Regions from separate parts of the Kineococcus aridisoli genome, predicted to be linked through region 2. Evidence: riboswitches for the same ligand, from Rfam matches in the RefSeq annotation. Region 2 holds a riboswitch; each other region holds the start of a gene.

Region 1 (7,115 bases), on a different contig from region 2:
GCAGGCGTCTTCGGGTCGGAAAAGACGTCGTAGACGTCGCCGACCTCGACGACCCGGCCGGCCTCCATGACCGCGACCCGGTCGGCGACCAGCCGCACCGCGTCCATCTCGTGGGTGATGACGACGATGGTCACGCCGAGCTCGGTGTTCACCCGGCGCAGCAGCGAGAGCACCTCGGCGGTGGTGTCCGGGTCCAGCGCGCTCGTCGCCTCGTCCGCCAGCAGCAGCGGGGGGTTGGTCGCCAGCGCGCGGGCGATGCCGACGCGCTGCTTCTGCCCGCCGGACAGCTGCTCGGGGTGGGCGTGCGCGCGGTCGAGCAGGCCGACGAAGTCCAGCAGCTCCGCCGTCCGAGCGTCGCGCTCCGCCTTGGCCATCCCCGCCACCCGCAGCGGGTAGGCGACGTTGCCGGCGACGGTGCGCGAGCGGAACAGGTTGAACTGCTGGAAGATCATGCCGATCCTGGAGCGCGCCCGGCGCAGCTCGCGCTCGGACAGGGCCGTCAGGTCCTGCCCGCCGACGCGGACGGTCCCGGAGGTCGGCCGCTCCAGGGCGTTGACCAGCCGCACGAGCGTCGACTTGCCGGCACCGGAGTACCCGATGACGGCCAGCACCTCGCCCTCGCGGACCTCCAGGCTGACGTCGTCGACCGCCGCGACGGACGTGCCGTCGCGGCGGTCGTAGCGCTTGGAGACGTTCTCCAGCGAGACGAGCGTGCTCACTTGCCCGAAGCCGCCCGGGCGTCGTCCTCGACCTCGGCCAGGTCCGCCTGCAGGTCCGTGGCCGAGGGGTTCTCCACGACGGCGTTGGGGTAGGCCTGCGTGAAGACCTCCTGGACCGCGGGGTCCTGGAACAGCTGCGCGAGCTCCAGGTACGTCTCGTCGTCCGCGTCCTCCTTGCGGGCGGCGAAGATGTTGACGTACGGCGCGGCGGAGGCCTGGGAGGGGTCGTCCTGGGCGATGACGTCGTCCTCGGGCAGCCCGGCGCTGGTGGCGTAGTTCACGTTGACGATGGCCGCGGCCACCGAACCGCTCTGCAGCGCGTTCGCGGTCTGCGAGGCGTCGATCGGGGTCACCTCGACCTTGGAGCTCTCGATGTCCTCGACCGAGGAGAAGGCGTTGCCGCCGCCGGCGAGGGTCAGCAGGCCGGCGGACTGCAGCACCAGCAGGCCGCGGGCCTCGTTGATGGCGTCGTTGGGGATGGCGACCTTGGCGCCCTGCGGCAGCGCGGCCGGGTCGTCGACGGTCGTGGAGTACAGCGGCAGCGGGTAGATCGCGGTCGCGCCGATGGGCTGGATGTCGTCGCCGGCGGTGACGTTGTAGTTCGCCAGGTACTGGATGTGCTGGAACTGGTTCAGGTCGACCTCGCCCTGGGCCAGCGCCGGGTTCGGCAGGCTGTAGTCGGAGAAGTTGACCAGCTCGACGGTCACGCCGAGCTGCGACTGCGCGAGGTCGACGTAGGTCTTCCAGTAGTCCAGCGACTTGTCCGCGACTCCGATCTTGACGGTCTCGCCGCTGCCGCCGTCCGCGGCGGCGGTGGTCGTGGTGTCGTCGCCGCGGGTGGCCAGGACGATCGCCACCACGGCGATCAGCACGACGACGGCGGCCGCGACGGCGGCGACGAGGGGACCGCGACGCTTCGGCTTGTCGGGCAGGGCGGGAGCGGGGCTGGACAAGGCGTTCTCCGGGTGTTCGACGGCGCAGCACGACTGCGCCGGGGTGGCCTGGCGGTCACCGGTGGCTGGACGCGACGGGGCGAGGGGTTCAGCGCTCGCCGTGCACGGTCAGCTCCTCGTGGTCCGCACTTGCCGGACGCCATCCGTCCGGCCGGGTCGTCACCTGGGGCACCCCGCCACGGGGGAGGGTTGCCGGACAGCGAGCCAGGGCTTGTCGCTGTCACTCATGACCTGGGAGAAGCTTGAAGCAGCGGGCGCGGCCCTGTCAAACCGCGTGCGCGGCGCAGAAGTCCAGCACCGCCGCGGTGCGCTCGGCGCGCCCGGCCGGCGGCAGGGACCGCACCGGCACGCCCTCCGGCGGCGCCGGCAGCCCGAGCTCGGCGGGGTCCACCACGTCGCCGACCAGGCCGGCGACCGCGCGGTGGACGGCGAGGAACTGCCCGACCTGCCCGCCGACGCCGAGGCCGACGAGGACGGGGCCGCCCGGCAGCGCGGCCAGCGCGCGCAGCGCCTGCCGCTGGCGCGCGACCTGCCCGGTGCCGGGCGCGGCGTCCACGACGAGGACCCGGTGACCGGCCGCCCGCAGCCTGGCGGCGAGCAGCGTGAGGTCGGCGTCGACGCCCTGCTGCGGCGGCAGCAGCACGACGGTGCCCGCGCCCACGCTCAGAGCGCGCGCGCCGCGGCGGCGGGCAGGACGACGGCCTGGGCGGCCACGACCGCGCCGTCCACGCTGGTCAGCGCCGGGCTGCCGTGCAGCACGTAGCCCTCGGCCAGGGCCCTGGAGACCTTCTCGCAGAAGGAGCGGTCGTCCGGGCCGGTCAGCAGCCGGTACGCCAGCCGCTCGGGGAGGCGCTCGGGGCCGTCGGCGTCGCTCACGGCGCCAACCTACCCCGGGCGTCCAGCAGCTCCAGGTAGCCCAGCGCGGCCTCCGACAGGGCGTCGGCGCGCGCCAGCGGCGACCCCGGGTCCCACCGGTGGGCGGCGTAGTCGGCGCCGGTGCGCCGCAGCTGCGCCAGCGCGAGCTCCAGCTCGGCCTCCAGCCGGGCGGCGAGCTCGGCCGGGGCGGGCTCGGGCGGGCGCAGCCGCTCGCCCTCCCCCTCGCGCACGGCCGCCAGCACGGCGGCGTCGACCCCCTCCGCGGCCGACCAGAAGCGCACCGGCCGCCGCACGGCGTGGTTGGCGACGGGGACGCCGGCCGGGCGCAGGACCAGGCTCACGGGCCTGCGCGCCAGCCCCGAGGCGGCCAGCCACTGGCCGGTGCCGGGGGGCCGGCTGCCCCACGCGCACGCGGCGGCGGGCACGTCGGCCACCAGGGCCACCGCCACCCCGCCGTCGTCGGGCACCTCCTCGGCGCGCGGGCCCAGCAGCGCGCCGTGCACCCAGGCCTCCACCACCCGCAGCGGCACGATCGCGGCGGGCTGCGCGCTCACGTGCGCGCAGCGCTGCGCGACCTCCTCCAGCGTGCGCACGGCGGTGGTCCACTTCACGCCGGGAGTCTGGCGGAGGTTGCGGGGTGCGGCGCGCGGGGGCCTAAGCTCGCCCGGTGGATTCGACCGAGCTCAGGGCGCTGCAGAAGCCGTTGAAGGACGCCTACCGCGAGGACCCGGCGCGCGCGCTGGTCCCGGCCCGCGCCGTGGCCGTGCTCGACGGGCAGTCGATCGGCGTCTCCGTCGACGGCTTCGCCGGCACCACCCGCGCCGGGCTGCACCCGGCCGCCGGTGGCGACGGCACCGAGGCGTGCTCGGCGGACATGCTCTGCGAGGCCGTCGCGGCCTGCGCCGGGGTGACGCTGCGCAGCGTGGCCACGGCGATGGGCGTGGAGCTGCGCAACGCCTCGGTGACCGTGGACGCCCACTGGGACGCCCGCGGCACCCTCGGCGTGGCGCGCGAGGTGCCCGTCGGCATCACCGACGTCACGATCGTCTTCGACTTCAGCTCCGACGCCGACGAGGCGACGGAGGCGAAGATGATCTCCCTCGCCGAGCGCTACTGCGTCATCGCCCAGACGCTGCAGACCCCGCCGAAGGTCACCGTCCAGCGCGCCTGAGCCGCCCGGGCGCGGGGCGTCAGCGGCCCTCCTGCCGCGCGACCGCCCCGCGCCCGCCCAGCAGGACGGCGAGGAAGCCGAGGGCGAAGGCCACGACGACGCCGAGGCTTGCGTAGGCCCAGTTGCCGTCCCAGTAGCCCGCCTCCCCGCCGGCCGGCGCGACCCAGCTCGCCAGGCCCAGCGGCTCGAGCAGGTAGCCCTGCCAGGTCAGCCAGTCGGCGCCGGAGTTCGACACCAGGCCCCAGCCGATCGCCGTCGCCACGACCATGGTCGCGACCGGCAGCAGCCGCACCGAGCCGTAGCGCCCGCGCGGGTCGAGCAGCTCCTGCTCGGCGTAGTCGCCCCTGCGCAGCGACAGGTCGGCCAGGAAGATCCCGGCCCAGGCCGCGATCGGCACGCCCAGGGTGATGAGGAACCCCTGGAACGGGGTGAGGAAGTCCGCGGAGAAGAAGGCGATGTAGACGGCGCCGGCGACCATGAGGGCGCCGTCGACGAGGACGGCCACCGGGCGCGGCACCCGCAGCCCGACGTTGAGCAGCGCCAGCCCCGAGGAGTAGATGTCCATGACTGCGCCGCCGACCAGGCCGAGGACGGCGACGACGACGAAGGGGACGAGGAACCACGTCGGCAGGATGTCGGTGAGCGCCCCCACCGGGTCGGCGGCGATCCGCCCGCTGAGGTCCTGCGAGGAGCCCGCGATCAGCGCGCCGAAGACGAGCAGGACGGCCGGTCCCAGCGAGCAGCCCAGCGTCGTCCACAGGACGACCCCGCCGCTGGAGGCCTCCCGCGGCAGGTAGCGGGAGTAGTCGGCCGCCGCGTTGGCCCAGCCCAGCCCGAACCCCGTCATCACCAGCACGAGCGCGCCCACGACCGCGGCCGCGTCACCGGCCGGCACCGCGCGCACCGCGGCCAGGTCGATCGAGCCGGCGGCGAAGGCGATGTAGAGCACCGTGAGGACCGCGGTGACGACGGTGATCCAGCGCTGCATGCGCATGATGACCCTGAAGCCCAGCGTGCCGCCCAGCACGATGAGCACCACCACGACGACGAGCGCGACGAGCTTGGTGCCCGTCCCGCCGCCCGCGCCGAGGCGGTCCAGGACGGTCGCGGTCGCCAGCACCGCGACCGCGGCCAGCGAGGTCTCCCAGCCCAGCGTCAGCAGCCACGACACCAGCGACGGCAGCCGGTTGCCGTTCACCCCGAACGCCGCGCGCGAGAGCGTCATCGTCGGCGCGGACCCCCGCTTGCCGGCGGTGGCGACGAGCCCGACGACCAGGTAGGACAGCACGACGCCGGCCACCGAGACGGCGGTGGCCTGCCAGAAGGAGATGCCGAACCCCAGCACGAACGAGCCGTAGCTGACGGCGAGCACCGAGACGTTCGCGGCGAACCAGGGCCAGAACAGGTCGCGCGGCCTGCCGTGGCGCTCCCCGGCCGCGACGGAGTTGATGCCGTTGAGCTCCACGTCGACGCCGCCGACGCGGGTCTGCGGCGCGGGCGGTACCTGGCTCATCGGGGCTCCTCGCTGTCGTGGCCGTGCGGGGCTCAGCGGTCCCGGGCGGAGTGGCGGTGCCGGGCCGCGGGGTGGTCGTCCGGCAGCTTCGCACGACCCTCGCCGAACAGGACCTCGCGCAGCGTGCGACCCGCCGCAGCCGCGTCCGCGGGCGGGCGCAGGCCGCGGCGGCGCAGCTCGGGGACGACGTGCTCGCAGAACTCCTCGTAGGAGCCGGGCACGACGAACGGGGTGTAGTTGAACCCGTCGACGCCGGTCTGCTCCAGCAGCTGCGCCATCTCGTCCACGACCTGCTCGGCGGTGCCGGTCAGGACGAACTCGCGCATGCCGTGGCGCAGGAAGTCCGCGCGCGCGGTGGCCACCGCCTGCCCGCGGTAGCGCTCCACCTGGGTGCGCCCGCCCTCGGTGCGCACGGTGTCGAAGGAGGCCTCGGCCGGCAGCGCCGCCAGGTCGACCCCGGTCATCGAGGCGAAGTAGGCGCGGGCGGCGTCCGGGACGACCCACGACAGGTACTCCTCCAGCCGTGCCCGCGCGTGCTCGCGGTCGCGGCCCAGCACCACCGACAGCCCCACCAGCGTCCGCAGCGAGCCCGGGGCGCGCCCGTGCCGGGCCGCCCGCGCGTGCAGGTCCCGCACCTGCTCGCGCAGGCTCGCCGCGTCGCGGCCCTGCAGGAAGACCACCTCGGCGTGGGTGGCGGCGAACTCGCGGCCGCGCTCGCTGGCGCCGGCCTGGAAGAGCACCGGCGTGCGCTGCGGGGAGGGCTCGACCTTGAAGTAGCCGTGGCAGGAGAAGCGGCGGCCCTCGTGGTGCACCTCGTGCACGCGCGCGGGGTCGGCGTAGCGGCGGGTGGCCTCGTCGGCCAGGACCGCGCCGTCCTCCCAGCCGCCCTCCAGCAGCGCGTAGCTCAGCCGCAGGTGCTCGTCGGCGACCGCGTAGCGCTCGTCGTGCGCGGGCAGCGGCGGGGTCCCGTGCAGCGCGGCGACCACCGGCGAGGAGGTCGTCACCACGTTCCAGCCGATGCGCCCGCGGGTGAGGTGGTCCAGCGTGGCGAAGCGGCGCGCGTTCGGGTAGGGCGCCTCGAAGGTCGTGGAGGCGGTCACCGCGAAGCCCAGCCGGCGGGTGACGGCCGCCATCGCCGGCACCAGCAGCAGCGGGTCGTTCGTCGGCATCTCCACGGCCTGCTCGAACACCACGTCGGGGGTGGCGCCCCCCAGCACGGGGTAGCCGGGGGAGTCGGCCAGGAAGAGCAGGTCGAAGCCCCCCTCCTCCAGCAGCCGGGCCAGCTCCAGCCAGTGCGCGAGGTCGGTGTAGCGCACCGACCGCTGCTGCGGGTGCGCCCACAGCCCCTGGCTGGTGAGGTTCGGCGCGTTGATCTCGAAGGCGCTCAGCAGCACCGGCCGCCGCGCCCCCGAGCCCGCCCCCCAGCCCGCCCCGGTGCTCACCGCGGGCGCTCCAGCCAGCTCGCCAGCCCCGCCCCCAGCCGCCGGCGGGTGGCCGCGCTCATGCCCTCCACGCGCAGCCCGTGCCCGGCCAGGGCGGCCAGCTCGGTGTCCGGCAGGCCCCACACCTCCCGGGCGATCGCGTACTGCGCGCTGACCCCCTGCCCGAACCACAGCTGGTCGTCGGCGTTGAGGGTGACGCCCACGCCGGCGGCGTGCAGCAGCGGCGCGGGGTGCGCGGCGAGGTCGGGCACGATGCCCAGGGCCACGTTGGAGACGGGGGCGACGTCGCAGACGACGCCCTCCTCGGCCAGGCGCCGCACGAAGCCGGCGTCCTCCACCGAGCGCACCCCGTGCGAGATGCGGGTGGCGCCCAGCACGTCGAGCGCCTCGGCGACGCACTCCCAGCCGCCGGTCTGGCCCGCGTGCGCCACCACCGGCAGC
Region 2 (7,115 bases):
GCCGCCGTCCGGCGAGGGGGTTCAGCACCGAGCTCCCGCCCCGCGGAGCACCGGTGCGCGACCGGCGCCCCGCGGACGCGGCGGTCCCGCCGCCGTCGTCGAGGAGCCCACCGTGCCGCACCCGCCACCCGCCCCGCCCCGCCACACCGCCCTGCCGCACCCGTGGACGTTCACCGTCGACGTGGCCGCGGGGCGCTGGCGCTGGAGCGCCCCCCAGGACCGCGAGCCCGTGGCGGGGTTCCCCGCCACCAGCGAGGAGGTCGCGGCCCGCGGGCCGGCCGGCCTGCGGCTGGTGCAGGCGGTCGAGCGGAGCGCGGCCGACGGCGAGGCGTTCACCCTCTCCCTGCGCACCGACGAGGGCGGCCGGCCCGCCTGGTGGCTGGCCCACGGCGGCCCCGGCGGCCCCGGCGAGGTCACCGGCAGCGTCGTGGAGACCACCCCCGCGATCGAGAACGCCGTCAGCGAGCGCACCACCGAGCAGGTGCGCACCGCCCTCGCGGGCCGCGAGGTCATCGACCAGGCCAAGGGCATGCTCATGCTCGTCTACGGCATCGACGCCGACGCCGCGTTCGGCCTGCTGCGCTGGTACTCCCAGCACAGCCAGGTCAAGCTCGCCGAGCTGGCCACCCGCCTGACGACGGCGGCCGCCGAGAGCACCTTCGCCGGCGGCACGCAGGCCCGCGCGGCCGTCGACGACCTGCTCAGCAGCGTGCTCGGCGACGCGGCGCCCCCGGCGGGCGCCGGCAGCGGCGCCGCGCTGCGCACCCGCCGGCGCGCACCCGCCGCCCCCGGCGCGCCGTGGGAGCTGCACGTGGAGGGCGAGCTGGACCTCGCGACCGCGCTGGACTTCGCGGACGCGCTGGCCGAGGTGGAGTCGCGCGCCCGCCCCGGCGACCAGGTCGTCGTCGACCTGACGGCCGTGGAGTACCTCGGCTCGGCGGGGATGACCGTCCTGGTGGGCGCCGACCGCCGCGGGCGCCGGCGCGGCACGCCGCTGCGCGTGGTCCTGGGCCGTTCCACCACCGTCCTGGACTTCCCGGGGCTGCGGGAGCTGACGGTCGTGCAGCCGGAGCGGCACGCCGAGCGCTCCGGCAGCCGCGCGGGCGGCTAGCTGGCCCCGGCCGGCCGGCCGGCCGGGGCCGGGGACGGGCGCCCGGTGGCGTCCCGGCGCGGCAGCGAGGCCAGGTCCAGCACCGCGGCGGCGATCGAGGAGTCCGCGGCGACCAGCCGCACCCCGTCGGGGCCCAGCCGCTCGAGCACGTCGACGAGCACCTGCACGCCGGCGCTCGCCAGCGGGGCGGTCGCCGACAGCTCCACCGTCACCGGCAGCGAGCCGTGGCGGGCCAGCCGCAGGACCTCCTCGCGCAGCCCCGGCGCGCCGCCGGCCTCCAGCGGCCCCTCGACCCGCAGCACCGGCCCGGCGGCGCCCACCGCGGCGCTCCAGCGCAGCTCGTCGGGCACAACCCGCGCCCCGGCCGGTGCGGGGAGCGCGGAGGCGCCGGCGTCGAAGGCGACCGGCCGGTGCAGCCGCCGCGCCAGGCGGACCGTGGTGCCCGCGGCCGTGGCCTCGACCCGCACGCGGCCGCCCTCGATGCCCATGAGCGCCAGACCGCGACCGCGGTCGCCGGGCAGCGCCGCCGGCTGGCGCCAGCGCCCCCGGTCGGTGACCGCCAGGTGCAGCACGCCGTCGTCGGCCAGCTCGCCCGACAGCTGCACCGTCCCCGTCCCGCCCCCGGCGTAGGCGTGCTCGACGGCGTTGGTGACGGCCTCCCCGGCCGCCAGCTCCACCAGCTGTCGCTGGCGCGGCTCGACCTCCAGCCCCTCCAGCCAGGCGCGCAGGCCGCGGCGCAGCACGAGCGGCGCCGTCGGGACGGCCGGGGCCGCCAGGCGCAGCGGGGCCGGGGCGGGGCGGCGCTGGGCCGCCAGGACGGTGACGTCGTCGACGAGCGGACCGCCCTCGCGCACGGCGCGGGCCGCCCGCTCGCACACCCGCTGCACCGCGCGCCCCGCCGCGCCGGCACCCGCGTCCCCGGCCAGGGCCCCGGCCACCAGGCGCAGCGGGTCGCCCGCGACCCCCTCCAGCAGGCCGTCGCTGTGCAGGACCAGCAGTTCCCCGTCCTCCAGCCGCGCCGTCCCGGTGCCCCCGCCCGCCGGTCCGCCCAGCGGCGCCGCACCCGTGCGCGGCAGCGGGCGGGCGCTGCCGTCCGCGGCGACGAGCAGGGGGGAGGGGTGGCCCAGCGTCCGGTACTCGACGTCCCCGGCGGCGGTGTCGACCACGGCGACGCAGGCGGTGGCGGCCCGCGCCCCCGGCACCCCCGCGGCGAAGGTGCGCAGCGCGTCCAGCGCCGCGTCCAGCCCCGCGCCCGCCCCCAGCCGCTCGGACAGCACCGTGCGCAGCTGGGACATGACGGCGGAGGCGACGACGCCGTGGCCGACGACGTCGCCGACGACGAGCGCGACGCGCCCGTCCGGCAGCGCCAGCGCGTCGAACCAGTCGCCGCCGGCCGCCTGCTCGGCACCGGCCACGAGGTACTGCGCGGCCAGGTCCAGGCGGGGCAGCAGCGGCAGCTGCGCCGGCAGCAGCGCCCGCTGCAGCTCGGCCTCGACGTCGCGGGCCCGCGCGTAGCGGGCGGCGGTCTCCTCCGCGGCCCGCACCCGCACCAGCGCGACGTCCAGCCGCGGCAGCAGGTCGGCCACCACCCGGACCTCCTCCTCGCCCCAGCCGCCGGGCCCGGGGCGGCGCAGGTCGGCCAGCAGCCGCCAGCCGACGGAGGTGCCGTGCGGGGCGTAGGGGACCAGCAGCCGGTCGCCCCCGGGGCCGGTCAGCGCGACGGGACGCCCCTCGCGCAGCCGGGCGCCCACGTCCTGCGCTCCGCCGGCGCCGGGCTCCGGCCCGCCCTCCGCGAGGTCCGGCACGTCCTCGCCGGGACGCACCAGGCGCCAGGAGGCCAGCCCCAGCCGCCGGTGGACGCGGTCGCCGATCGAGCGCAGCAGCTCCTCGGGGGAGGCCAGGCGGGCGAAGTCCCCGGCGACGGCGGCGTGGAACTGCGCGTCCGCCTCCCGCCGGACGTGGTCGGTGACGTCGGCGTTGGAGCCGGTGAGGCCGAGGAAGGTGCCGGCCTCGTCGAAGCGGGCCACGGTCGAGGTCTCGATCCAGCGCCACTGCCCGTCGGCGCGGCGCACCCGCGCGACCGCCCGGAACGCGCGCTGCTCGGCGGTGGCGCGGTCGAACTCGCGCAGGTACTCGTCGGCGTCGTCCGGGTGCAGGACCGCGCGCCAGCCGGTGCCCGTCATCACCTCGCCGGGGACCTGGAAGAACTGCCGGCAGTACTCGTTGACGAACGTGCAGCGGCCCTGCGCGTCGGTCAGCCAGACGGTCATCGCGACCGTGTCGGCGGTCTGGCGGAACAGGCGCCAGTCCGCGCGGGCGGCGTCCTCCACCTGCCGCGCGACGGGGTCCGCCGGCCGGCGCAGGCCCTCCCCGGGCACGTCCTCGCGCTCGCGGTCGTCGTCGGTCCCCACGAGGACCCAGGGTGGCCGACGCGCCGCCGGACCCGCCACCCGGCCCCCCGCGCCCCGCCACCGGTGCGTTTGCCGCGCTTCCGGGGTGTGCCGTAGGTTCGGCCCAGCCATCCAGAGCGACTGAGAGACCTGGCTCGTCGACGTCGCAGCAACCACCCGCGAGGGAAGGTGCTACCGCCAGGACCGATGGGAGAGAAGCGTCCTGTGAGCACCCTGCGCGTCCCCGCCACCGCCGCACGCCCCAGCGAGCCCGCCGTCCGCCGCCGCGCGGCCCTCGGCAGCTTCGTGGGCACCACGATCGAGTGGTACGACTACTACCTCTACGGCACGGCGGCCGCCATCGTCCTGGGCCCGCTGTTCTTCCCCAACGTCGGCGGCGCCGTCGGCGTCATCGCCTCCTTCGCCACGTACGCCGTCGGTTTCGCCGCCCGCCCGCTGGGCGGCGCGGTCGCCGGTCACGTCGGCGACCGGGTGGGCCGCAAGGCCGTCCTCGTGGCCTCGCTGCTGGTCATGGGGATCTCCACGACGTTCATCGGCCTGCTGCCCACGTACGCGCAGATCGGCGTGTGGGCCCCCGTGCTGCTCGTGGTGGCCCGGCTGCTGCAGGGCTTCTCGGCGGGTGGGGAGTGGGGCGGGGCGGTGCTGCTGTCGGTGGAGCACGCCCCCACCGGCCGGCGGGGCCTGTTCGGCGCGATCCCGCAGATGGGCTCGGCGGCGGGCATGGTCCTGGCCAGCGGGGGTTTCTGGCTGACCCGCTCCCTCACCTCCTCCGAGGCGTTCATGTCCTGGGGCTGGCGCATCCCGTTCCTGGCCAGCGCGGTCCTCGTCGTCGTCGGCCTGGTCATCCGGCTGAAGGTCACCGACTCCCCGGCGTTCACGGCGCTGCGCGAGGCCGACGGCCTGGCCCGCCGGCCCGTCGCGGAGGTGCTGCGCACCAACAAGCGCGGCGTGCTGGTGACCACCGGGATGCGGCTGGGGCAGAACGGCGGCTACGTGCTCTACACGGTGTTCGCCCTGACCTACCTCACCAGCGAGGTCCGCGAGGACGGCGCCGACGTGGGCCTGCTCGCGGTGCTCGTCGCCTCGGTGCTGAGCCTGGCCGCGACCCCGCTGTGGGGGATGCTCTCGGACCGCATCGGCCGCAGGCCCGTGTACCTGTTCGGGGCGGTCCTGACGGCGGTGTTCACCGTGCCCGCGTTCCTGCTCTTCGACACCGGCTCGACCGTCCTGATCGTCGCCTCGATCGTCGTCGCCATCAACCTCGGCCACGACAGCCAGTACGGGGCGCAGGGCGCGTTCTTCGCCGAGCAGTTCGACCAGCGCACCCGCTACAGCGGCGCCTCGCTCGGGTACTCGATCGGCGCGGTGCTCGGCGGCGGCCTCACCCCGCTCATCGCCGCCTCGCTGCTGGCGCTCGGGAACGGCTCGCCGTGGCTGGTGGCGGGGTACCTGTCGCTGCTGGCCGTGCTGAGCACCGTGGCGGCGGCGTGCACCCGCGAGACCGCCCACCGACCGCTGGAGGGACTGACCCGGTGAGCACCACGAGTTCGACGAGGCCGCTGCGCCTGAACGCCTTCGCGATGGCCTGCGTCGGCCACCAGGCCGCCGGCCTGTGGGCCCGCCCGGAGGACCGCAGCGCGGACTACCGCACGCTGCGGCACTGGACGGAGCTGGCGAAGCTGCTGGAGCGCGGTGGTTTCGACGCGCTGTTCCTCGCCGACGTCCTCGGCACCTACGACGTGTACGGCGGTTCCCGGGACGCGGCCGTGCGCGCGGCCGCGCAGGTCCCCGTCAACGACCCGCTGGGGGCGGTGTCGGCGATGGCGGCCGTCACCGAGACCCTGGGTTTCGGGCTGACGGTGACGACGACGTACGAGCAGCCGTACTCGCTGGCCCGACGGCTGACGACGCTGGACCACCTCACCGACGGCCGGGTCGCCTGGAACGTCGTGACGGGCTACCTGGACTCCGCCGCCAAGAACCTGGGGTTCGAGCGGCAGGTCGCGCACGACGAGCGCTACGACGTCGCCGAGGAGTACCTGGAGGTCTGCTACAAGCTGTGGGAGGGCTCCTGGGAGGACGGCGCCGTCGTGCGCGACGCCGCCCGCGGGGTGTACGCCGACCCGGCGAAGGTCCACGACATCGGCCACCACGGCCGCTACTTCGACGTGCCCGGCGCGTTCCTGTGCGAACCCTCGCCGCAGCGCACCCCGGTGGTCTTCCAGGCCGGCTCCTCCCCGCGCGGGCAGGAGTTCGCCGCCCGGCACGCCGAGTGCGTGTTCATCATCGCGCCGACCGCCGCGCACGCGCGCCGCACGGTGGACTCCCTGCGGGCCAAGGTCGAGCAGGCCGGGCGCGACCCGCGCTCGGTGCTGGTCTACGCGGGGCTGACGGCCCTCGTGCGCTCCAGCGACGCCGAGGCGGACGCGCTGCTGGCCGACTACCGCGCGCACGCCAGCCGCGAGGGCGCGCTGGCGCTGTTCGGCGGCTGGACCGGGGTGGACCTCGCCGGGCTCGCCCCGGACGCGCCGCTGCAGCACGTGAGCACCGACGCCAACACCTCCGCGCTGGCGGCCTTCACCCGGGACGCCGACCGCGAGTGGACCGTCGACGACCTCGCCCGGTTCGTCGCCGTCGGCGGTCGCGGACCCGTGCTCGCCGGCTCGCCGGCCACCGTCGCCGACGAGCTGGAGCGCTTCGCCGAGGAGGCCGACGTCGACGGCTTCAACCTCATGTACGCGACGATGCCGGGCACGTTCGCCGACGTCGTGGACCACCTCGTCCCGGAGCTGGACCGGCGCGGGCGCACGGCGCCGAAGGCGGCTCCCGGCACCACGCTGCGCGAGCGGCTGGGCTCGGGCGACGGGCCCCGGTTGGCGGGCACCCACACGGGCGCAGGCTTCCGCAGGTGAAGGCTCCAGTCTTCTAGATCACCTGCCGATGCTCCGTCCGTGCTCACCCGACTGCGCGACGTGAAGGTCGCCTCCAAGCTCTTCGCCGGTTTCGGCGTCGTCTGCCTGCTGCTGGCCGTCGTCGTCGCGGTCGGCATCAACCGCCTGCAGACCGCGCAGGCCAACCTGCACGTGGTGTCGACGTCCGGCGTCGCCTCCGTGGACACCATCGGCGATGTGCGGTCGGCCTACCTGCAGGTGCGCATGGACATCACCAACGCCGCCCTGGCCACCTCCCCGCAGGCCGTGGACGACTCCCTCAAGGCCATGACCGCCACCGACGCGGCGCTGGACGAGGCGTGGCAGCAGTACCTGGCCAGCAGCCCCGGCTCGCCCGCCGCCGACCGCGACACCTTCGAGCAGGAGCTGGCGGAGTACCGCTCGGTGCGCGAGCAGCTGGTCACCCTGGCCGAGGCCGATGACCGGGACGGCTACATCGCCTACCGCGCCAGCACCGTCGCCCCCGTCGCCCAGCAGATCACCGAGACGCTCACCACGCTGACCGAGGCCGAGTCGGCCGCCGCCGCGGACCTCGCCGCCGAAGGCTCCGCGCAGGTGCGCGCCGCCGTCGTGGTGCTGCTGGTGCTGGGTGCGGTCGCGGTGGCGGTTGCCGTCGCGGTGGCCATCGCGGTCTCCCGCTCC
Region 3 (7,115 bases), on a different contig from region 2:
AGCTGACGCTCAGCGCGGACGAGGTCGCGAAGCTGTCGGAGGCGTGAGCGTGCGCACCGTCCCCCTGGGCACCACCGGCCTGCAGGTGCCGAACGTCGTCCTCGGCCTCATGCGCATCGTCGACATGTCCGACGAGGAGGTCCGCACCCTGTGGACCACCGCCCGCGAGGCCGGCATCACCTTCGTCGACCACGCCGACGTCTACGGCCAGGGCCTGCACCGCTGCGAGCGGCGCTGGGCCGAGGCGGTGCCGCTGAGCCCCTCCGAGCGCGACGCGGTCACGATCCAGACCAAGTGCGGCATCGTGCCCGACGGTCCGTACTTCGACTTCTCCTACGAGCACGTCGTGGCGTCGGTGAACGCCTCGCTGGAGGCGCTGCGCACCGACCGCATCGACGTCCTGCTGCTGCACCGCCCCGACGCCCTCGTCGAACCCGACGAGGTGGCGCGCGCCTTCGACGAGCTGCACGAGGCCGGCAAGGTCCGCGCCTTCGGGGTCTCCAACCACACCCCCGGCCAGATCGAGCTGCTCAAGCGCTCGGTGCGCCAGCCGCTGGTGGCCAACCAGCTGCAGCTGTCGATCACCCACGCCCCGCTGGTGGCGCAGGGGGTGGCCGCGAACATGCAGGGCCTGGAGCAGTCGGTCTCCCGCGACGCCGGCCTGCTGGACTACTGCCGCCTCAACGACATCACCGTGCAGGCGTGGTCGCCGTTCCAGGCCGGGTTCTTCGACGGGGTGTTCCTCGACGACCCGCGCTACCCGGAGCTCAACGCCGTCCTGGACCGGCTGGCCGGGCAGTACGACGTGCCGAAGCTGGCGGTCGCCACCGCGTGGATCACCCGCCACCCGGCGAACATGCAGGTCGTGCTGGGCACCACGAACCCCGGGCGGGTCGCCGCCGCGGCGCAGGGCTCAGACCTGCCGCTGACGCGCGCGGAGTGGTACGAGCTGTTCCGCGCCGCGGGGTACACCGTCCCCTGACCCCCTCCCCCGGTCCCGCGCCCGGGGGCCCGGGGGCCCGGGGGTCAGCCGTCGCCGGCCAGCTGCTCGAGCAACCGCTCCAGCGCGGGCACCTGGCCGGCGACGAGCTTGACGCGCGCCTGCTCGGGCGCGAACCACGCCGCCCGGTCGATCTCCGGGAACTCCTGCAACCGGCCCGAGCGCGGCGGCCACTCCAGCGCGAAGGTGCCGCCGCGCACCGCGGTGACGTCCAGGTCCCCCTCGGCGGCCCAGACGGTGACGACCTTCCCGCCGGACTGGCGGAACTCCCCCAGCGGCGTGAGCTCCGCGACCGGCACCGGGTGGCCCAGCTCCTCGGCGAACTCGCGCAGCGCGGTGGCGAGCAGGTCCTCGCCCTCCTCGGGCTCCCCCTTGGGGATCGACCAGGCGCGCTCGTCCCTGCGGGCCCAGAACGGCCCGCCCATGTGCCCGAGCAGCACCTCGCGGCCGCCGCCGGCGCCGCGCCGGTGCAGCAGGACGCCCGCGCTGCGCCGCACCACCACGACGGCAGTCTGCCGCAACCGCACCGGCCCCGCGGCCGCCTCACGCCCGGCGGGCCGCCACCCGCCGCTCGACGAGGCCGAGGACGACGTCGGACAGCTTGCCGAGCAGGGCCAGCAGGACGATGGCCAGCAGGACCTCGTCGGTGCGCCCGGTGTTCTGCCCGTTCGTCATCTGGTACCCCAGCCCGATCGCGCTGGAGATGAGTTCCGCCGCGACGAGGAACAGCCAGCTCTGCGCCAGCCCCAGGCGCAGGCCGGACAGCAGCGAGGGCGCCGTCGCGGGCAGCAGCACCTCGCCGAACAACCGGACGCCGCGCCGGCCGTAGGCGCGGCCGACCTCCAGCAGCGCCGGGTCGACGTGCGCGAGCGCGCTCGAGACCGTCGTGTAGACGGGGAAGAACGCCCCGATCGCGACGAGCACGATCTTCGGCGTCTCGCCGATCCCGATCCACAACCCCAGCAGCGGCACCCACGCCAGCGAGGGGACGGAGCGCAGCGCACCCAGCGTGGGCGAGAGCAGGTCGTCCACCCAGCGCGACAACCCGGTGAGACCACCGAGCACGATGCCCGCGACCGCTCCGCAGGCGAACCCGACGAGCACCCGCTGCACGCTGATGGCGATGTTGTGCTGCAGCGTCCCGGTGCCCCACAACCGCCGGGCCGCCGCCAGCACGTCCGGCGGCGGGGGCAGCTGGTTGGCGCTGAAGAGCCCGAGCGTCGACGACAGCTGCCAGGCCACCAGGAGCAGGACCGGCAGCACGAGACCCAGCAGCCAGCGCCCGGCCGGCCGGCTGCGCCCACCCGTCACGACGCGGTGCTCGACGCGGTGCTCGACGCGCCGGCCGACGCGCTCGCCTGCTCGGCGAACCGCGGCTCCAGCAGGCCCTCGAGCGCGCTCGAGGCGGCGTCCTCGGAGGGGACCGCCGCGGCGGCGGCCATGAGCGGGACGATCCCGGTGAGGACCGTGCGCTGCGCCTCGCCCGGCACCGGGTCGATGTCGAGCCCGGTGCGCTCCAGGACGCGGGCGGCGACCTCGGGCGTCAGCTGCGCCTGCTCGGCGTACAGGGCCGCGAACTCCTCCGCGTTGCCGATCGCCCAGGCGCGCGCCTGCTCGTAGGCGTCGACGACCTGCTGCACGAGGTCCGGCGACTCCTCGACGAACTGCTCGCGGGCGTTGAGCACGCCGTAGGTGTTGAAGTCCACGTTGCGGTACAGCAGCTTCGAGCCGGCCTGCAGCTCGCTGGTGGCCATGTTCGGGTCCAGCCCGGCCCAGGCGTCGACGTCACCGCGCTCCAGCGCGGCGCGCCCGTCGGCGTGCTGGAGGTTGGTGATCTCCACGTCCGTCGGGGCGAGACCGGCGACCTCGAGGGCCTGCAGCAGGAAGAAGTACGGGTCCGTGCCGGTCGTGGCGGCGATCCGCTTGCCGCGCAACGCGGCCACGTCGGCGACGGCGGAACCCTGCGCGACCACGAGGGCCGTCCACTCCGGCTGCGAGTAGACGTCCACCGTCTTCACCGCCAGGCCGTTGGCGCGGGCCTGCAGCACCGCGGAACCGGCCGTGCTGGCCAGGTCCAGGTTGTCGTTGCGCAGGAACTCGTTCGCCTTGTTGGACCCCGCGCTCTGCTCCCACTGCACGCTCAGGCCCGCGTCCTCCAGGATCTTCCGCTGGCGCACCACCAGGCTCAGCGGGTTGTAGAAGGCGTAGTCCAGGCGCACCCGGTCGCCGCCGGAGGCGCCGGAGGAGGACCCGCCGCTCGCGACGGCGCTGCCGCCGGCGGACTCGCCCTGCACGCACCCGGCGGCGGTCAGGGCGAAACCCCCGGCGAACAGGCCGAGCAGGCTGCGGCGGGCGAGGACGGTCGACGGTGCGGACATGGTTCTCCTCGGGAGCGGGGTGGAGCGGGGGGTGGAGCGGGAGGGAGGGCGGGGCCTCAGGAGGGCGTGCGGGTGGTGCGGGGGACGCCGAGCAGTTCCAGCAGCTCGACGCGCAGCGCGGCGAGCTGGGCGTCGGCGCGGTCGCGCGGTCGCGGTGCGTCCACCCGCAGGTCGCGCACGACCTGCGCGCCCCGGTCGCCGTCGGCGGCCAGGACGAGCACCCGGTCGGCCAGGTGCAGGGCCTCGTCGACGTCGTGGGTGACCAGCAGCACCGTGGTGCCGGAGTCGCGCTGGACGCCGTCGAGCAGGTCCTGCATGCGCAGCCGCGTCAGCGCGTCCAGCGCGGCGAACGGCTCGTCGAGCAGCAGGACGCCGGGGCGGCGCACCAGGGCGCGGGCCAGCGCGGCCCGCTGGGCCATGCCGCCGGAGACGCGGCGCGGGCGGTGCCCGGCGAAGTCGGCCAGCCCCACGGTCTCCAGGCGGTGCAGGACGGCGTCGCGGCCCTGCGCGCGGGGGGTGCCCAGGGGCAGCCCCAGCGCGACGTTGCCGGCGAGGTCGCGCCACGGCAGCAACCGGGGTTCCTGGAACACGACGGCGGTGCGCCGGCCGGGCCCGCGCACGGATTCACCCCCCACGGACACCGTTCCGCTCGTGGGCCGGTCCAGTCCCGCGACCAGGCGCAGCAGCGTCGACTTGCCGCTGCCGGAGGCGCCGAGCAGCGCGACCGTGCTGCCGGCGTCGATGCGCAGGTCCAGGTCCTGCAGGACGCGGTGGCCGCCGAAGGTGCGTTCCACCTGGCGGAGTTCGACGTCGAGCGCGTCGACGAGTTCTGCGGACGGTGCGGCCGGCAACTGCTCCTCCATCGGTCCTGGCGTGAGCACCACGGACGGGTTCCGGCCAGGGAACCCGAAGAGGTTGCTGCGGCGTCGTCGAGCCAGGTCTCTCGGCCGCTCTTGATGGTCGGCACATCAAATGCTCAACCGGCCGCCGCTGTCAAACCGGCGTCCCCCGGACGGGGGCGGGACCGGCGGTCAGCGGCCCGGTGCGGCGACCGGCTCGCCCGCGTCGTCGAGCTCCAGCACCCCGCCGACGGGCAGCTGCACCGCTCCCCCGACGCCCAGCCGGCGCGCCTCGGCGACGAAGCGGCGCCCGGGTTCGACGAACCGGTCGCCCATCGTGCGGCTCAGCGCCACCGGGTGCAGGGTCCCCCAGTGCACCGGGACGCTGACCGCGGGCCGCACCCGGGCGACGAGCGCGGCGGCCTGGCGGGGGTCCAGGTGGTGCGGGCCCAGGGTGTGGCCCCAGCCGCCGACGGGCACGAGCGCGACGTCGGGCGCCCGGCCCGCCACGTCGAGCACCGCCGCCCAGCGGTCGAACTCGCCGGTGTCGCCGACGGCCCACAGCAGCAGGTCCTCCCCGCCGGCGGCCGCCGGGCGGGCGGGGAAGGCGCCCGGGACGCGGACGAGGTGCTGCACGGCGAGCGCGTCGGCCGGGGCGCTCTCGGCCCAGCCCGCGGTGCGGTGCCCGGCGTGGTGGGCGGGCAGCGCGCTGACCTGCACCTGCACCTGCCCCGCGGCGGCGTGCAGCGCCAGCGTCCGGGTCGCGCCCACCGCCACCTCGACCACCCGGCTGCCGCCGCGCAGCCGCCCGGCCAGCCACAGCGCCGAGCGCGGCGGTGCCACCACGAGGTCCGGGCGCGAGCTGCGCAGCGACGGCAGGTCGCAGTGGTCGTGGTGCAGGTGGGAGACGAGGGCCAGGTGCGCCCCGGCCGCGTCGGTCGCCGCCGGGACGGGCGGTCGGCGGCGCAGGTGCGCGAGCCCGCGGCGCAGCACCGGGTCGGTGAGCACGCGCACCTCGCCCGCAGCCGTGGTGACGTCGACGGTGGCGCTGGAGTGGCCCAGCCAGCGCACCCGCGCGCTCACGAGAGCACCTCCCGGCCGCCGCCCGCACCGCTGCCCGCACCGCTGCCCGCACCGCTGCCCGCACCGCCGACCGCACCGCCGACCGCACCGGGCAGCGCACCCGCGGCCTCCGCCCGGGCGCGGCGCAGCCAGCGCTGCAGCTGCTCGTGCACCGCCACGGCCCCCACCAGCGGTGCCTCCCCCGGCACGCTGCGGTCGCGCAGGTCCTCGTCGACCGGCCACTCCGCGGGGTGCACGAGCACCGCCTCCGTCTGCCAGCCGCCGAGCCCGCCGTGCGAGCCGACCTGCTCCTCGAAGGCGTGCACCTCCCCGGTGACCGGGTCGACCGCGGAGTGCACGAAGAGGGCCGGCGCGGTGCGGAAGCGCATCAGCCGCAGCAGCTCCCCGGCGGCGCGGGGGCCGACGCAGGCCAGCGGATCGGCCCCGGTGACCCGGCCGGTGACGAGGTCGTGCTCGCCGTCGGGGCCCAGCGCCAGCACGGTGCCGTCGCGGCGGCCGACGACGAAGCCGATGCCGCGGGTGCCCAGCAGGCCCGGCACCAGCGCCGGCCAGCGCCGGTCGACCGCGTCGAGGTCGAGGCGGCCGCCGGGGGCGTCGGGCACCGACAGCAGCGCGGTGCAGCCGGCGGTCGAGACGACGACGGCGTCCTCGCCGGGCACCGGCTCGTCCTCGGGCTCGTGCCCGGAGCTGGCGCGCTCGGCCTTGGTGTGCGTGCCGAACTCGCGCACGAGGACGTCCACGCGCCCGCGCACCTCGCTGCCGGCGGCCGTCGTCACCGTCGGGGTGCCCGGGCTCTGCACCTGCAGCAGGTCGGCGACGAGGTCGCGCAGGTGCCGGCCGCACACCTGCTCGAACGTGGCGCCCTGCGCCTGCCCGTGGTCGGAGACGAGCACGACGCGGTAGTCGCGCGGGGAGACCGCTGCCACGTCGGCCAGGGTCTGCAGGACGCGGTCGATGCCGGCGAGGGCGTCCAGGGACTCCGGGCGCGCCACCCCGGCGTGGTGGGCGACCTCGTCGTAGTCGAGGAAGTCCACGAACACCACCTCCCGCCCCGCCGAGAGCTCCTCGGCCACCAGGGCGACGTTGAGGTCGCGCAGCAGGGCGTTGGTCACCGCGCGCAGCAGCACGTACCAGCCGCGCCGCGGGATGCGCGGCTCCACCCGCCGCACCCGCTGGTGCCAGCCCTGGTACAGCTCCTTGACGATCTCGCCCAGGGTCAGCAGCAGGCTGCGCAGCAGCACGAACGGGCGGGCCACGTAGCGCAGGTACGGGCGCCCGGAGCCGCCCGCGCGGGAGGTCGAGACGACGAGGTGGGCGTGCCCGGCCTCCCCGGAGAAGACGTTGCCGATGCTCGCGCCGTCGCGCGCCAGCAGGCCGCTGCGGCCGGCGGCGTGCGCGGCGGCGCGCACGCGGGTCTCGATGACGGCGGCGTCGGCGGGCCGGTTGGAGACCAGCACCCGGCGCAGCTCCGGGTCCCACCAGCGGAAGGCGGGGACGTCCTCGGTGCTGCCGTGCAGGAACCCCGCCTGGCTGGCGGGGGTCGTCGACGGCAGCTGCGCGCGCCAGCCCTCGGCCTGGTGGGTGCCCTCCCGCAGCCAGCGGGCGATCGTGGTGAGGGTGCCCGAGTGCAGGCCGAACTGCAGCAGCGGCATCGACAGCCCGTCGATCTGCACCACGAGCAGCCCGGGCGGGCCGCCGGCCGGGTGCGTGCGCCGGTGCAGCAGCTCGCGCACCACCCAGCGGCTGTCGTTGGAGCCGACGAGCCAGCGGGCCACGACGCCCACCAGCCCGGTCCACAGGTACACCTGCCACAGC

The links. A riboswitch is a leader RNA that binds a small molecule or an ion and turns the genes downstream of it on or off. The one in region 2 is predicted to bind S-adenosylmethionine.
Region 1: it holds a riboswitch for S-adenosylmethionine, as region 2 does, so the genes downstream of both, ACRYM2_RS12820 (MetQ/NlpA family ABC transporter substrate-binding protein) here and ACRYM2_RS11215 (MFS transporter) in region 2, are expected to answer to the same signal.
Region 3: it holds a riboswitch for S-adenosylmethionine, as region 2 does, so the genes downstream of both, ACRYM2_RS15350 (ABC transporter ATP-binding protein) here and ACRYM2_RS11215 (MFS transporter) in region 2, are expected to answer to the same signal.

Annotation. Positions count from the first base shown of each region.
Region 1 covers NZ_JBJLSF010000041.1:31,820-38,934, reverse strand. Annotated here, with positions in the region: gene ACRYM2_RS12825 (methionine ABC transporter ATP-binding protein) at 1-719, opposite strand, end outside; gene ACRYM2_RS12820 (MetQ/NlpA family ABC transporter substrate-binding protein) at 716-1,672, opposite strand; SAM riboswitch class IV at 1,793-1,904, opposite strand; gene ACRYM2_RS12815 (hypothetical protein) at 1,938-2,333, opposite strand; partial or broken gene ACRYM2_RS12810 (DUF1737 domain-containing protein) at 2,342-2,548, opposite strand; gene ACRYM2_RS12805 (DUF7711 family protein) at 2,545-3,159, opposite strand; gene ACRYM2_RS12800 (OsmC family protein) at 3,216-3,719, shown strand; gene ACRYM2_RS12795 (purine-cytosine permease family protein) at 3,739-5,232, opposite strand; gene ACRYM2_RS12790 (NtaA/DmoA family FMN-dependent monooxygenase) at 5,265-6,674, opposite strand; gene add (adenosine deaminase) at 6,671-7,115, opposite strand, start outside.
Region 2 covers NZ_JBJLSF010000033.1:38,986-46,100, forward strand. Annotated here, with positions in the region: gene ACRYM2_RS11205 (ANTAR domain-containing protein) at 113-1,111, shown strand; gene ACRYM2_RS11210 (SpoIIE family protein phosphatase) at 1,108-3,522, opposite strand; SAM riboswitch class I at 3,627-3,715, shown strand; gene ACRYM2_RS11215 (MFS transporter) at 3,709-5,058, shown strand; gene ACRYM2_RS11220 (LLM class flavin-dependent oxidoreductase) at 5,055-6,434, shown strand; partial or broken gene ACRYM2_RS11225 (MCP four helix bundle domain-containing protein) at 6,474-7,115, shown strand, end outside.
Region 3 covers NZ_JBJLSF010000057.1:4,919-12,033, forward strand. Annotated here, with positions in the region: gene ACRYM2_RS15325 (aldo/keto reductase) at 1-47, shown strand, start outside; gene ACRYM2_RS15330 (aldo/keto reductase) at 50-982, shown strand; gene ACRYM2_RS15335 (NUDIX hydrolase) at 1,027-1,503, opposite strand; gene ACRYM2_RS15340 (ABC transporter permease) at 1,544-2,311, opposite strand; gene ACRYM2_RS15345 (aliphatic sulfonate ABC transporter substrate-binding protein) at 2,308-3,378, opposite strand; gene ACRYM2_RS15350 (ABC transporter ATP-binding protein) at 3,435-4,241, opposite strand; SAM riboswitch class I at 4,235-4,341, opposite strand; gene ACRYM2_RS15355 (MBL fold metallo-hydrolase) at 4,410-5,300, opposite strand; gene ACRYM2_RS15360 (alkaline phosphatase family protein) at 5,297-7,115, opposite strand, start outside.